2 regions of the Exiguobacterium sp. BMC-KP genome follow, and region 1 is predicted to be linked to the other one. Evidence: riboswitches for the same ligand, from Rfam matches in the RefSeq annotation. Region 1 holds a riboswitch; the other holds the start of a gene.
What was found. A riboswitch is a leader RNA that binds a small molecule or an ion and turns the genes downstream of it on or off. The one in region 1 is predicted to bind FMN.

Region 1 (5,519 bases):
ATTCAAGAAGGAACATAAGTTGAAGCTGTCACCGATCGCAACGACTGTCATTGCACCGATGGGCATTTACTCAGATAAATACAAGGACGTCAAAGACATTCCAGTCGGTGGCAAAATCGCTGTTCCGAACGAAGCAACAAACATGGGACGCGCCCTCTTATTACTGCAAGAAGCAGGTCTAATCAAGTTGCCGGACGACTTTGACGGCAATGGTTCAGTCGATAAGATCGTCGAAAATCCGAAGAAACTGAAAATCGTCCCAATCGTTGCGGGGCAAACACCGCGCGTCTTACCGGACGTCGCTGCGTCGATCATTAATAACGGTATTGCTGTTGACGCAGGACTCAATCCGATCAAGGACTCGATTGTCCATGAGAACGAAACAGCCAAACCATACATCAATATCATTGCAACACGGACGGAAGACAAGAACAAAAAAGAACTGAAAAAGATCGCGTCGCTTTACCAACAAAAAGATGTCGCGGCTTTCATTAAAAAAGAGTATAAAGGCAGCTCAATCCCGACGTTCGTTCCACTAAGTGACATCGGCGAATAAATTCAAAAGGAGAGTGGACAGTATGACGACACCAGTACGCACGACATGGGTAGAGACGATTGAACAGGACATCGAACAAAAACGGGAATCCTATCTTGAGACGAGTCACCGGATTCATGCGACACCGGAAATCGGTAACGAAGAATTCTTTGCTTCGCGACTACATGCAGAACGCCTGACGGCTGAAGGCTTTACGGTAGAACTTGGCGTCGCTGGGCACGAGACAGCGTTCTTTGCGAAAAAGTCGAGTGACCGACCAGGTGCGACGATTGCTTTTCTAGCCGAATATGATGCGTTGCCAGGCATCGGTCATGCATGTGGGCACAACATCATCGGAACGACGAGTGTCGCAGCAGCGATTGCGCTCAGTAAAGTACTCGATGAAGTCGGTGGGGGTGTCGTCGTCCTCGGGACTCCGGCTGAAGAAGGGGGACCAAACGGCAGTGCGAAAGGCAGTTTCGTCAAACATCAGTTGCTTGAAGGGATCGATGCAGCCTTGATGGTTCATCCGTCGGGACAAACGCGGATCACCGGTTCTTCCCTTGCGGTCGATCCACTCGATTTTGCTTTTACCGGTCGTCCGGCGCACGCAGCGGCGTCACCGGAAGAAGGGATCAACGCACTCGATGCGGTCATCCAGCTTTTTAATGGGATCAATGCTCTGCGGCAACAATTGCCGGACGATGTCCGGATCCACGGGATCATCACCCATGGCGGCGATGCACCGAATATCATTCCAGAATATGCAAAAGCACGTTTCTTCATCCGGGCGACGACACGGGAACGACTCAATGCCGTCACGGAGAAAGTCAAAGCGGTCGCACAAGGTGCGGCACTTGCGACTGGGGCGACGCTTGACGTCATCGCGTTCCAAAATGAAGTCGACAACCTCGTCTTCAACCGGACGTTTGATCGTCTCTTCCAAGAAGAAGCAGAAGCGCTTGGCCAAGTCGTGCACCTCGACGAACGACCAGGTCTCGGATCGACGGACGCTGGCAACATCAGTCAAGTCATCCCAACGATCCATCCGTACATCAAGATTGGACCAGACGATCTCGTTGCCCATACGGAAGCGTTCAAAGAAGCGGCTCGTTCAGAAGCAGGGGATGAGGCATTGATTGCAGGAGCGAAAATCCTTGCTCGAACAGCACTTCGTGTCCTTGCCGATGAACGGACGCGCGGGGCGATTGCCCAAGAATTCCATGACCGGAAGAACGGCTATTTGTAAGTAAAAAATAACGACTGGACGTACTGATATCAAGTGCTCCAGTCGTTTTTGGGATGTAGTCGATCAGGAATTGGCGATGGGTGACAGAAGTGGAACGAAATCAAAAAAGTGACAAGACAGAAGCATTTCCGCTTTGTTTTCTTGAAAAAGATATGCTAGGCTAAAATTGTATAACTCAATAATCCAGTTCTTCGGGGTAGGGTGAAAATCCCAACCGGCGGTGATGCGATCGATTGATCGATGAGCCCGCGACCTGTGATGTACGCATCATGGCTGACTTGGTGAGATTCCAAGGCCGACGGTAAAGTCCGGATGGGAGAAGAACGAAACGACGCGATTCAAGCTGTTTTCTGAAAAAATGTTTTCAGGAGATGGTCTCTTTCTGCATGCAAAAAAGCAGAAAGCGAACCGTGTATTTCGTGAACCCTTCTATACAGACGCCCCTTTTCAAGGGGCGTCTTTTTTCATTTGAAAGGAGTGAACGCGATGTCACAGATGATGAGTTATGCCATGCAATTAGCACAGATGTTAAACGGACAAACAAGTCCGAATCCAAGTGTCGGCTGTGTCATCGTCAAACAAGGGCGTATTCTCGGTTTTGGTGCACACCGATTTGCCGGTGGTCCACATGCGGAAGTCGAAGCCCTACGGATGGCAGGAGAAGCTGCTCGTGGCGCTGATCTTTATGTGACGCTCGAGCCATGTAATCACCATGGCAAGACACCGCCATGTACGGAAGCGATTCTGCAAGCAGGAATCAAACGTGTCTTCGTCGCTACGGAAGACAAACATGCGATCGTCGCTGGTTCAGGAATTAAGCGGCTCCAGGATGCTGGTGTCGAAGTTGAGGTCGGATTATTACGACGCGAAGCGGAAGCACTGTACGACACGTTCTGGAAAACGATCGAACGAAAACGTCCGACCGTGACCGTCAAAATCGCTCAGACGATGAACGGGATCGCTGCGACGGGTGAACAGCGCTGGATCACATCAGAACAGGCGCGGACACATGGTCGCGCCATGCGTGGTCGCCATGATGCGATTCTCGTTGGAAGTGAGACAGTGCTCGTCGATGATCCGGCACTGACATTACGTACCGAAATGGGAATCGAACCGATTCGAGTGATCGTTGACCGTCGTGGTCGGGTTCCGGAGACGGCACAAGTCTTCCAGGATGGTAAAAATCCAACCTATTGGCTAACGAGTGTACCGCGCATTAGTCACGATCAAGTGACCGTTCTAGTCGGTGAGTATGAGACGCCGGAAGCGATTTTAAAGCGGTTATACGAACAAGATATCCGGAGCATTTTGATTGAAGGTGGACCAACGATCCAAGCAGCGTTCTTTGAAGCAGATCTTGTCGACCGAATCGAAGTTTACCAGGCACCATCGATTTTTGAAGGGGAGGCGTGGACCGGTCAACACGATATCGAAGATCGTTTTCAAATCGATCAGATCGAAACGGTTGGACCGGATCTTCATCTGACGTATATCCGAAAGGAGGAGACGCCATGTTCACCGGATTGATTGAAGAAGTCGGGACGTTAAAACGAAAGATTCCGCGACCGAACGGTTTAGCGCTTGAAATTGAAGCACACCGGGTGCTCGAAGGAACGAAGATTGGTGATAGCATCGCCGTCGACGGCATCTGTTTGACCGTCACGTCCATGAGTCCGACTGGCTTCACGGCAGATGCCGTCCATGACACGATTCGTTCAACGGCACTTGGCACATATCGTGTCGGGAGCCCGATACAACTTGAACGAGCAATGCCAGCAGACGGTCGTTTTGGTGGACATTTCGTCAGTGGACACATCGACGGGACGGCGCGACTGATCAGTCGACGACCGGACGGGGAAGCGATGGTCTATACGTTTGATGTCGGGTCGTGGCAAAAGTATTGTATTCCGAAAGGATCGATTGCGATCAACGGCACGAGCCTGACCTTACAACGTGTCACGCCGGAAACGATCTCGATTTCACTGATTCCGCACTCCCGTCAAGTAACGACGTTCGATCGATTGGCAAGCGGCGCAGTCGTCAATATCGAGTGTGACATGATGGCGAAACATCTTTATCATTTCACGCAACACGAGAAGCAGACGGACTGGGCAGCATTCTTAGGAGGCGACATGTAATGAATGGATTCGACTTGATTGAAGAAGCGATAGAAGATTTAAAAAAAGGACGACCGATCATCGTCTGTGATGACGAGGACCGTGAGAATGAAGGGGATCTCGTCATGCTCGCAGAACATGCGACACCAGAAAACATCAACTTCATGATCACATACGGAAAAGGGCTCGTCTGTGTACCGGTCAGTCCGCGGATTGCCCAGCGACTTGAACTCGCACCGATGACGGCGAACAACACCGATCCGCACGGTACGGCATTCACGCTCAGTATCGATCATGAAGAAGCAAAGACCGGCATCAGTGCCGATGAACGTTCGCTGACGATTCAACGGATGTTAACGGATGGACCGGAGCGTTTCAAACGACCAGGACACATCTTTCCGTTGATTGCAAAAGAGGGTGGCGTCCGAGAACGTCGCGGACATACAGAAGCAGGCATTGATCTTGCCCGTCTCGCGGGTAGTGACGAAATCGCCGTCATTTGTGAAATCATCAAGGAAGACGGCACGATGGCGCGCGTTGACGATTTACTTCTTTATAAGGAAGAACATGATTTAAAACTAATCACGATCGAGGCACTCGTCGCTTATCTTGAGCGCCCGTTGACACGGGAAGCGGAAGTGTTACTTCCGACGACGTTCGGAGCGTTTCGGATGATCGGCTATACGACACAAGACAAGAAGGAACATGTCGCCGTCTTGTCGGGTGAAGCGCACGACGGAATGCTCGTCCGTCTGCACTCAGAATGCCTGACAGGGGATGTCTTCGGTTCGAAGCGTTGCGATTGTGGTCCACAACTCGATGCGGCACTCGAGCGGATCGAGCGAGAAGGCGGAGCTGTCTTGTATCTACGTCAGGAAGGCCGCGGCATCGGTCTGATGGCGAAGTTAAAAGCCTACGAGTTGCAGGAACAAGGACTCGATACGGTCGAAGCGAACCATGCGCTTGGTTATCCGACGGACATGCGTGACTATACGGTCGCAGCGAACATGTTACGTGATCTTGGCGTGACGAAGATCCGTTTAATGACAAATAATCCGGATAAACAACGGGTGCTCGAACAAGAAGGCATCGAAATCATCGAACGCGTCCCACATCAAGTACCGGTCGAGCCGGAAAATCAGCGTTATCTGAAAACAAAACAAACAAAACTCGGGCACTGGCTCGACATCCAAGGAGGACACACATCATGATTTACGAAGGTTTCTTAACAGGAGAAGGACTACGCGTCGCGATCGTCGCTGCACGTTTTAACGAATTGATTACATCAAAACTCGTCGGAGGAGCAAACGACGCGTTCCGTCGTCACGGTGTTGCAGCAGATGCTGTCGATACAGCATGGGTTCCTGGAGCATTCGAAATTCCACTCGTTGCAGAAAAGTTAGCGAAAAGCGGTAAATATGATGCTGTCATCACGCTTGGTGCCGTCATCCGTGGGGCGACGTCGCATTATGACTATGTCTGTAATGAAGTCGCAAAAGGTGTCGCGAGTGCGTCACGCGACACCGGCGTTCCCATCATCTTCGGTGTTCTGACAACAGATTCGATCGAGCAAGCGGTTGAACGTGCCGGTACGAAAGCTGGGAATAAAGGTTACGAA
Region 2 (5,519 bases), 400 kb from region 1:
TTTTCCAAGTCCCAGTCCTTGAGATCTCCGTAATACATAAATCGCGTACAACTCCCCTTCACGCGCATCACTTCGACTCGGTCCACCTTGCGCAAAGCCAACGACTTCCTCTTCTGACATAGCGATATAGACACGTTGGTCGACTAACGTCTGCTCCCATTGTTTCGTCCGTTTCTCGTAAGATAACTGTGCTAAATAAGAATCAGGGATGATTCCTTGATACGTCTCCCGCCAAGCGTTGATATGAACGCGAGCAATGGCCGACGCCTCTTCAAGACGTGCTTCACGAATCTTCATAACGCAATGACGAAGCGACGTGTCTCGCGTCCATTGCGAACAGTCGGTTCGATTTCCTGTCCGTCGTTCGCTAAGATGACACGACGTGATGCGAGATTATCAACACCACACGTCAATAGCACTTGATCCAGTCCTCGTTTACTCGCTTCTTCAAGCGCAAGTTGAAGACCTGTCGTCGCATACCCCTTCTGACGCTCGGATGGTCGGATGCCATATCCGATATGTCCGCCGTACAACTTCAAGTTCTCCGTCAAATCATGCCGAAAGTTCAACGCTCCGACAATCCGTTCCCCGTCGACCATCCAATACGTCGAATGCGTGACAAGACCCGGTCTGACTGTCGTTTCCATTTCTTTAAGCTCCGCGAAATAGGTAGCAAGCGGCTCATACGTATCCCCGACTGCTTCCGGTACGATTGTTTCACCTGACTTTCGCCAGTCTTCCAAAAAGGCACGGTACTCTGTTTCCCATGCGAGGGTTGGCTTCATCAACTGCATCATTGGTGATTACGCACCTCCTCTTCAATCAAACGATCGAGCCAGTCATCAATATGTTGGAACAGATAGCCTGCTTGTTTCGCAGCTGTCGTGTCCATATAGAAATCGCGTTCTGGCGCTAGGGGCGACTCGTCCTCCCCTTTGCTAACGAGTTGGCTTGTCGTTCCTGCGACACGGTCAATCTTATCCATCAGGTCTTCAATTGATAAGACCCCGTCACTCGCAGCGTTGATCGGACCTGTCATCTCTGAACGACCACACCACTCAAGAAAGGCTGCTGCTTCATAACTTGAGATATAGCCCATCTTCGCATACGTGTTTTCGGCAACGATCGGACGACCGTCAAGCGCCCGTTTGATATGGAAGACAAGTCGTTCCGTATAATCATCTGGTCCGAGGACAACCGGGAAACGAACAGCAACCACAGGGAATGTCGCGCGTTGGAAGAAATAACTCTCCGCTTGGCGCTTTCCTTCCCCATAACCATGTTCCTTCTCAAGATCATATTTTCCGGGAAACGGATTGTAGGCGCGTTCCGTAATATTCGCTCCACCGTCTTCATAAACAGACATCGTTGACGTCAATACATACCGTCCGACTTTTCCTTCAAATTCGTCGATTGCGAGCTTGGCTTGATACGGCGTGAAGCAGATGTTGTCATAAATGACATCCCAGTGCTGTTGACTCAAGTCCTTCATCGTACTGCTTGATGTCCGGTCTCCTTTAAAGAATGTCAAGCCCTTCGCGACTGGTGGAGTATGCTCGCCGCGTGTGACGATCGTCACATCATCTCCCGAATCGGCTAAGCGAATCGCTAAGCGCCGTCCGAAATAACGTGTTCCCCCGAAGATCAATACTTTTCTCATCCTGAAGCCCTCCCTATTCGTAGTAGCATTCACTCTCTGTAATATTTCGAGTCAACGGAACAGGTCTCCTGTATGTAGACAATAAAAAAATCGTGGACGATGTCCACGATTGTATCAATCAACAACCACCCGGTGTACCGGCATTCGTTGCCGTACGGAATGAAGTTCCGCAACCACATGTTGCGATGGCATTCGGATTCGTGATCGTGAATCCACCGCCAAGCATTGACTGTTTATAATCGACTTCCAGTCCTTTGACGACCGGATAATCTTTTTCGTCCACGATGACGGTCACGCCGTGCTGTTCGAAAACGAGATCCGTTTCTTTTTGTTGATCGAATCCCATTCCGTACGACAGACCACTACATCCACCACCTTGGACGAGCATCCGAAGATTTCGTTCATCTGCTGGTGCCTGCGCCATCATGTCCTGGACTTGTAACGCTGCTGCCTCCGTTAAATGGATCATGTCATCACCTTCCTTTTCTTTAGTATACGCAACTTTTGAGCGAATCGAAACCTAGTTGCTTGAAACCATCTTGAATTCGTTGTATAAATGGTATGTACAATAAAATAATCGTTCCATCTTCAGGGCAGGGTGAAATTCCCGACCGGCGGTAAACAACTCATATGAGTTGAAGCCCGCGAGCGAATAGGGCGCTATTTGCTGATTCTGTGTAATTCAGGAGCCGACAGTATAGTCTGGATGGGAGAAGATGGCGGCATGAGTTTGAATTTGATCGATTTTGCAATAATCGATTAGGTTTATTTAATGCGGACTTCTCCCCTGTTGATTTCATCAATGGGGGTTTCTTTATGGTCGCAGTCATGCCAATACTTCATCGAGAGGAACGAGCAAAAGGAGACAATACTCGTATGAAACGCACACAAAAAATGGTCACTCTGTCAATGTTAGGTTCAATCTCGTTTGTTCTTATGCTTATCAATTTTCCACTACCGTTCTTACCGAACTATCTGAAGATCGACTTCAGTGATGTTCCTGCTCTCGTCGCAGCGATCATGTTCTCACCGGTCGCAGGTGTCATCGTCGAAGCATTGAAGAACGTGTTGTACTATATCTTCCGCGGAAGTGGTGTTCCGGTCGGAGAATTCGCTAACTTCGCTGCAGGCGTTGCATTCGTACTACCTGTCAGCTGGTTCTACCACAAAAAGAAATCAACACAAGGTCTCGCAACAGGTCTCGTCGCTGGTACGATCACGATGGCACTTGGTCTTGCGATCCTCAACTATATCTTGATCCTTCCAGCGTATGCATGGTTCCTAGGTATGGACTATATGGCGGATCCAGCTGTCAAATGGACAGCGATCACAGCCGGTATCTTACCGTTTAACGTCATCAAGGCACTGTTTATCTCGGCACTCTTCATTCCATTGTTCTTGAAACTACGACCATGGATGATGCGCCGTCAACAATCTGCTTAATCCGAAAAGCTGCGCCCGCTGACGGACACGAATCCCCTCGTTCAAACGAACGAGGGGATTTTTTAGCTATGCTCACAGCTCATTCTCTTCGATTTTCAGGTAAATCTTCTCGAGCAACTCTTCCGGTGTTTCGCCTACGACGGTCTCACCATCAACGAGACAAAAATGATCGAGCGAACAAATACCACAATAGCCGAGACAACCGTATTCGACGACGTCAACATTCGGGTCACGTTCGAGTTGTTCCATGACGACCTGTGTACCAGCCGCTAAGTTACTAATACAAAATTCAATAATCGGATTCACTTTTTTTCCTCCTTCAAGCAGGAAACGACCTGCCTCATGTCGTATTATACAAGGTCAGACTGATTTAGGGGAACTAAGGGGGATTTTACGTTATGAAGCAATTGGTCGTACTTGGCGGAGGATATGGTGGAATGCGGATTTGTGAGCGATTCAAGGACGAGGAAGTTGCCGTCACGCTCGTTGACCGTCTACCGTACCACGCACTCAAAACGGAATATTATGCACTCGCAGCAGGTACATTATCAGATCGGGATGTCCGGATTGAATTTCCGGAGGGGAAACATCTTACCTATAAATATGGACATGTCATCAAAATCTCACCCGAGACGAACACGGTCCATCTGCAGGACGGATCAGAATTATTTTATGATGACTTGATCATCGCTCTCGGTTGCGAGGATAAATACCATAACATTCCGGGTGCTCAAGAATTTACATATAGCATCCAGACACTTGAAGAATCACGAAAGACACAGCAAGCCATTTGCGGACTCTCACCAGGGTCTGTCGTCTCAATCGTCGGCGCTGGTCTATCCGGTGTCGAACTTGCCAGTGAACTGCACGAGAGCCGGAAAGATTTAACGATCCGGTTGTTCGACCGCGGACCATCCGTCTTGTCGTTCTTATCGGACAAAGTCTCTTCTTACGTTCAAGAATGGTTCGAGGAGCATGACGTTGAAGTCATCAACAATTCGAACGTCACGCTCGTCACGGCAGACGACGTGCGTAACGGCGACGATACGTACCCATCCGACTTAACGATTTGGACGGCGGGTACACAACCGGTCAAAGTCGTTCGCGATCTCGGTTTTGCTGCGGACAGTGGTGGTCGAATCAAATTAACAGACCACCATCATGTACCGGAATACGATAATCTATTCGTCATCGGTGATTGCGCAAGTCTACCGTATGCACCAAGTGGTCAACTCGCAGAACATCAGGCAGAACAAGTCGTTGATGTCTTGCAAGCCAAGTGGCAAGGTAAAAAATTACCGAAGTTGCCAGAAATCAAACTGCGCGGAATGCTCGGATCACTCGGAAAATCAGACGGGTTCGGAATCGTCATGGGTAAACAGGCGCTGACAGGAAAAGTCCCACGTCTCTTGAAGTCCGGTGTCTTATGGAAACATAAAAAGATTAAATGAGTAAAAGAGGTATCCGACTCGGGATACCTCTTTTTTCGTTCACCCCGCCTGACTTAACTTCGCATCAATCGCCGCCGTGATCGTCTTTAATTTAACGTACCCCTCGTCAATCATCTCGTCATCTAGAACAATCAACGGGTAAAAATAGACATCTTCTTTCAGCGCTTCCGTCCATTGATCCGCTGCTGCTGTCTCGAAATCGATATAACGTAACGTCATCGCTTGCTCATATTTCCGCCCGAGTACGGCTTGTAACCAGCTGAACGTCTCTTCCGAGCTGGGTGCCCCGACACAACTCGGACAAGTGACTGCTGTTCCGTAAACCGTGATTTCCATCTTGAAGTCCCCCTTTTCAATTCACTCCTCTTTAGTATACAAGTTTTCCAGATTGAGAACATTTTTCAACCCTGTTACAATGAAACTATACGAAAGGATGTGTTTACGCATGGAAATGTTTGATCAAGTGAATGAAGTTCTTGAAAAATTGCGTCCGTTCCTTCTTCGTGATGGAGGAGACGTTGAACTCGTAGATGTAGAAGACGGAATCGTAAAACTCCGTTTGATGGGAGCTTGTGGTAGCTGCCCAAGTTCAACAATCACATTGAAGGCCGGTATCGAACGTGCCCTTCTTGAAGAAGTCGCTGGCGTCGTTGAAGTCGAACAAGTCTTCTAATACATGAAATCCCGAACGAATTCTCGTTCGGGATTTTTTGATTCACAGAATCCATTCAGCTAACGTATCGACCATATATGTCGGTTGACGATCCTGCCCTTGAATGAAGACTGGTGTATGGACGCCAGAATTAACGTGCATCGTCCGGATGCCTCCATTGATTCCGAAGAGAATGTCCGTATGGTAGTTATCGCCGACCATGATGACGTCTTCTTTTGACAGACCAATCATCTCCGTTGCGATATCAACCATGACCGGTTCCGGTTTACCGATGAAGAACGGTTCCTTCTCC

Region 2: another riboswitch for FMN. It lies ahead of ADM98_RS14545 (ECF transporter S component); the one in region 1 lies ahead of ribD (bifunctional diaminohydroxyphosphoribosylaminopyrimidine deaminase/5-amino-6-(5-phosphoribosylamino)uracil reductase RibD).

What each region holds. Positions count from the first base shown of each region.
Region 1 is NZ_LGIW01000015.1:2,092,786-2,098,304, reverse strand. It holds gene ADM98_RS16455 (MetQ/NlpA family ABC transporter substrate-binding protein) at 1-556, shown strand, start outside; gene ADM98_RS16450 (M20 family metallopeptidase) at 579-1,784, shown strand; FMN riboswitch at 1,968-2,112, shown strand; gene ribD (bifunctional diaminohydroxyphosphoribosylaminopyrimidine deaminase/5-amino-6-(5-phosphoribosylamino)uracil reductase RibD) at 2,271-3,311, shown strand; gene ribE (riboflavin synthase) at 3,296-3,922, shown strand; gene ADM98_RS16435 (bifunctional 3,4-dihydroxy-2-butanone-4-phosphate synthase/GTP cyclohydrolase II) at 3,922-5,112, shown strand; gene ribH (6,7-dimethyl-8-ribityllumazine synthase) at 5,109-5,519, shown strand, end outside.
Region 2 is NZ_LGIW01000015.1:1,693,379-1,698,897, forward strand. It holds gene ADM98_RS14525 (GNAT family N-acetyltransferase) at 1-297, opposite strand, end outside; gene ADM98_RS14530 (GNAT family N-acetyltransferase) at 294-797, opposite strand; gene ADM98_RS14535 (NAD-dependent epimerase/dehydratase family protein) at 794-1,660, opposite strand; gene ADM98_RS14540 (HesB/IscA family protein) at 1,779-2,129, opposite strand; FMN riboswitch at 2,241-2,382, shown strand; gene ADM98_RS14545 (ECF transporter S component) at 2,537-3,103, shown strand; gene ADM98_RS14550 (YuzB family protein) at 3,176-3,409, opposite strand; gene ADM98_RS14555 (NAD(P)/FAD-dependent oxidoreductase) at 3,502-4,554, shown strand; gene ADM98_RS14560 (DUF1462 family protein) at 4,594-4,890, opposite strand; gene ADM98_RS14565 (NifU family protein) at 5,000-5,227, shown strand; gene ADM98_RS14570 (TIGR01457 family HAD-type hydrolase) at 5,270-5,519, opposite strand, start outside.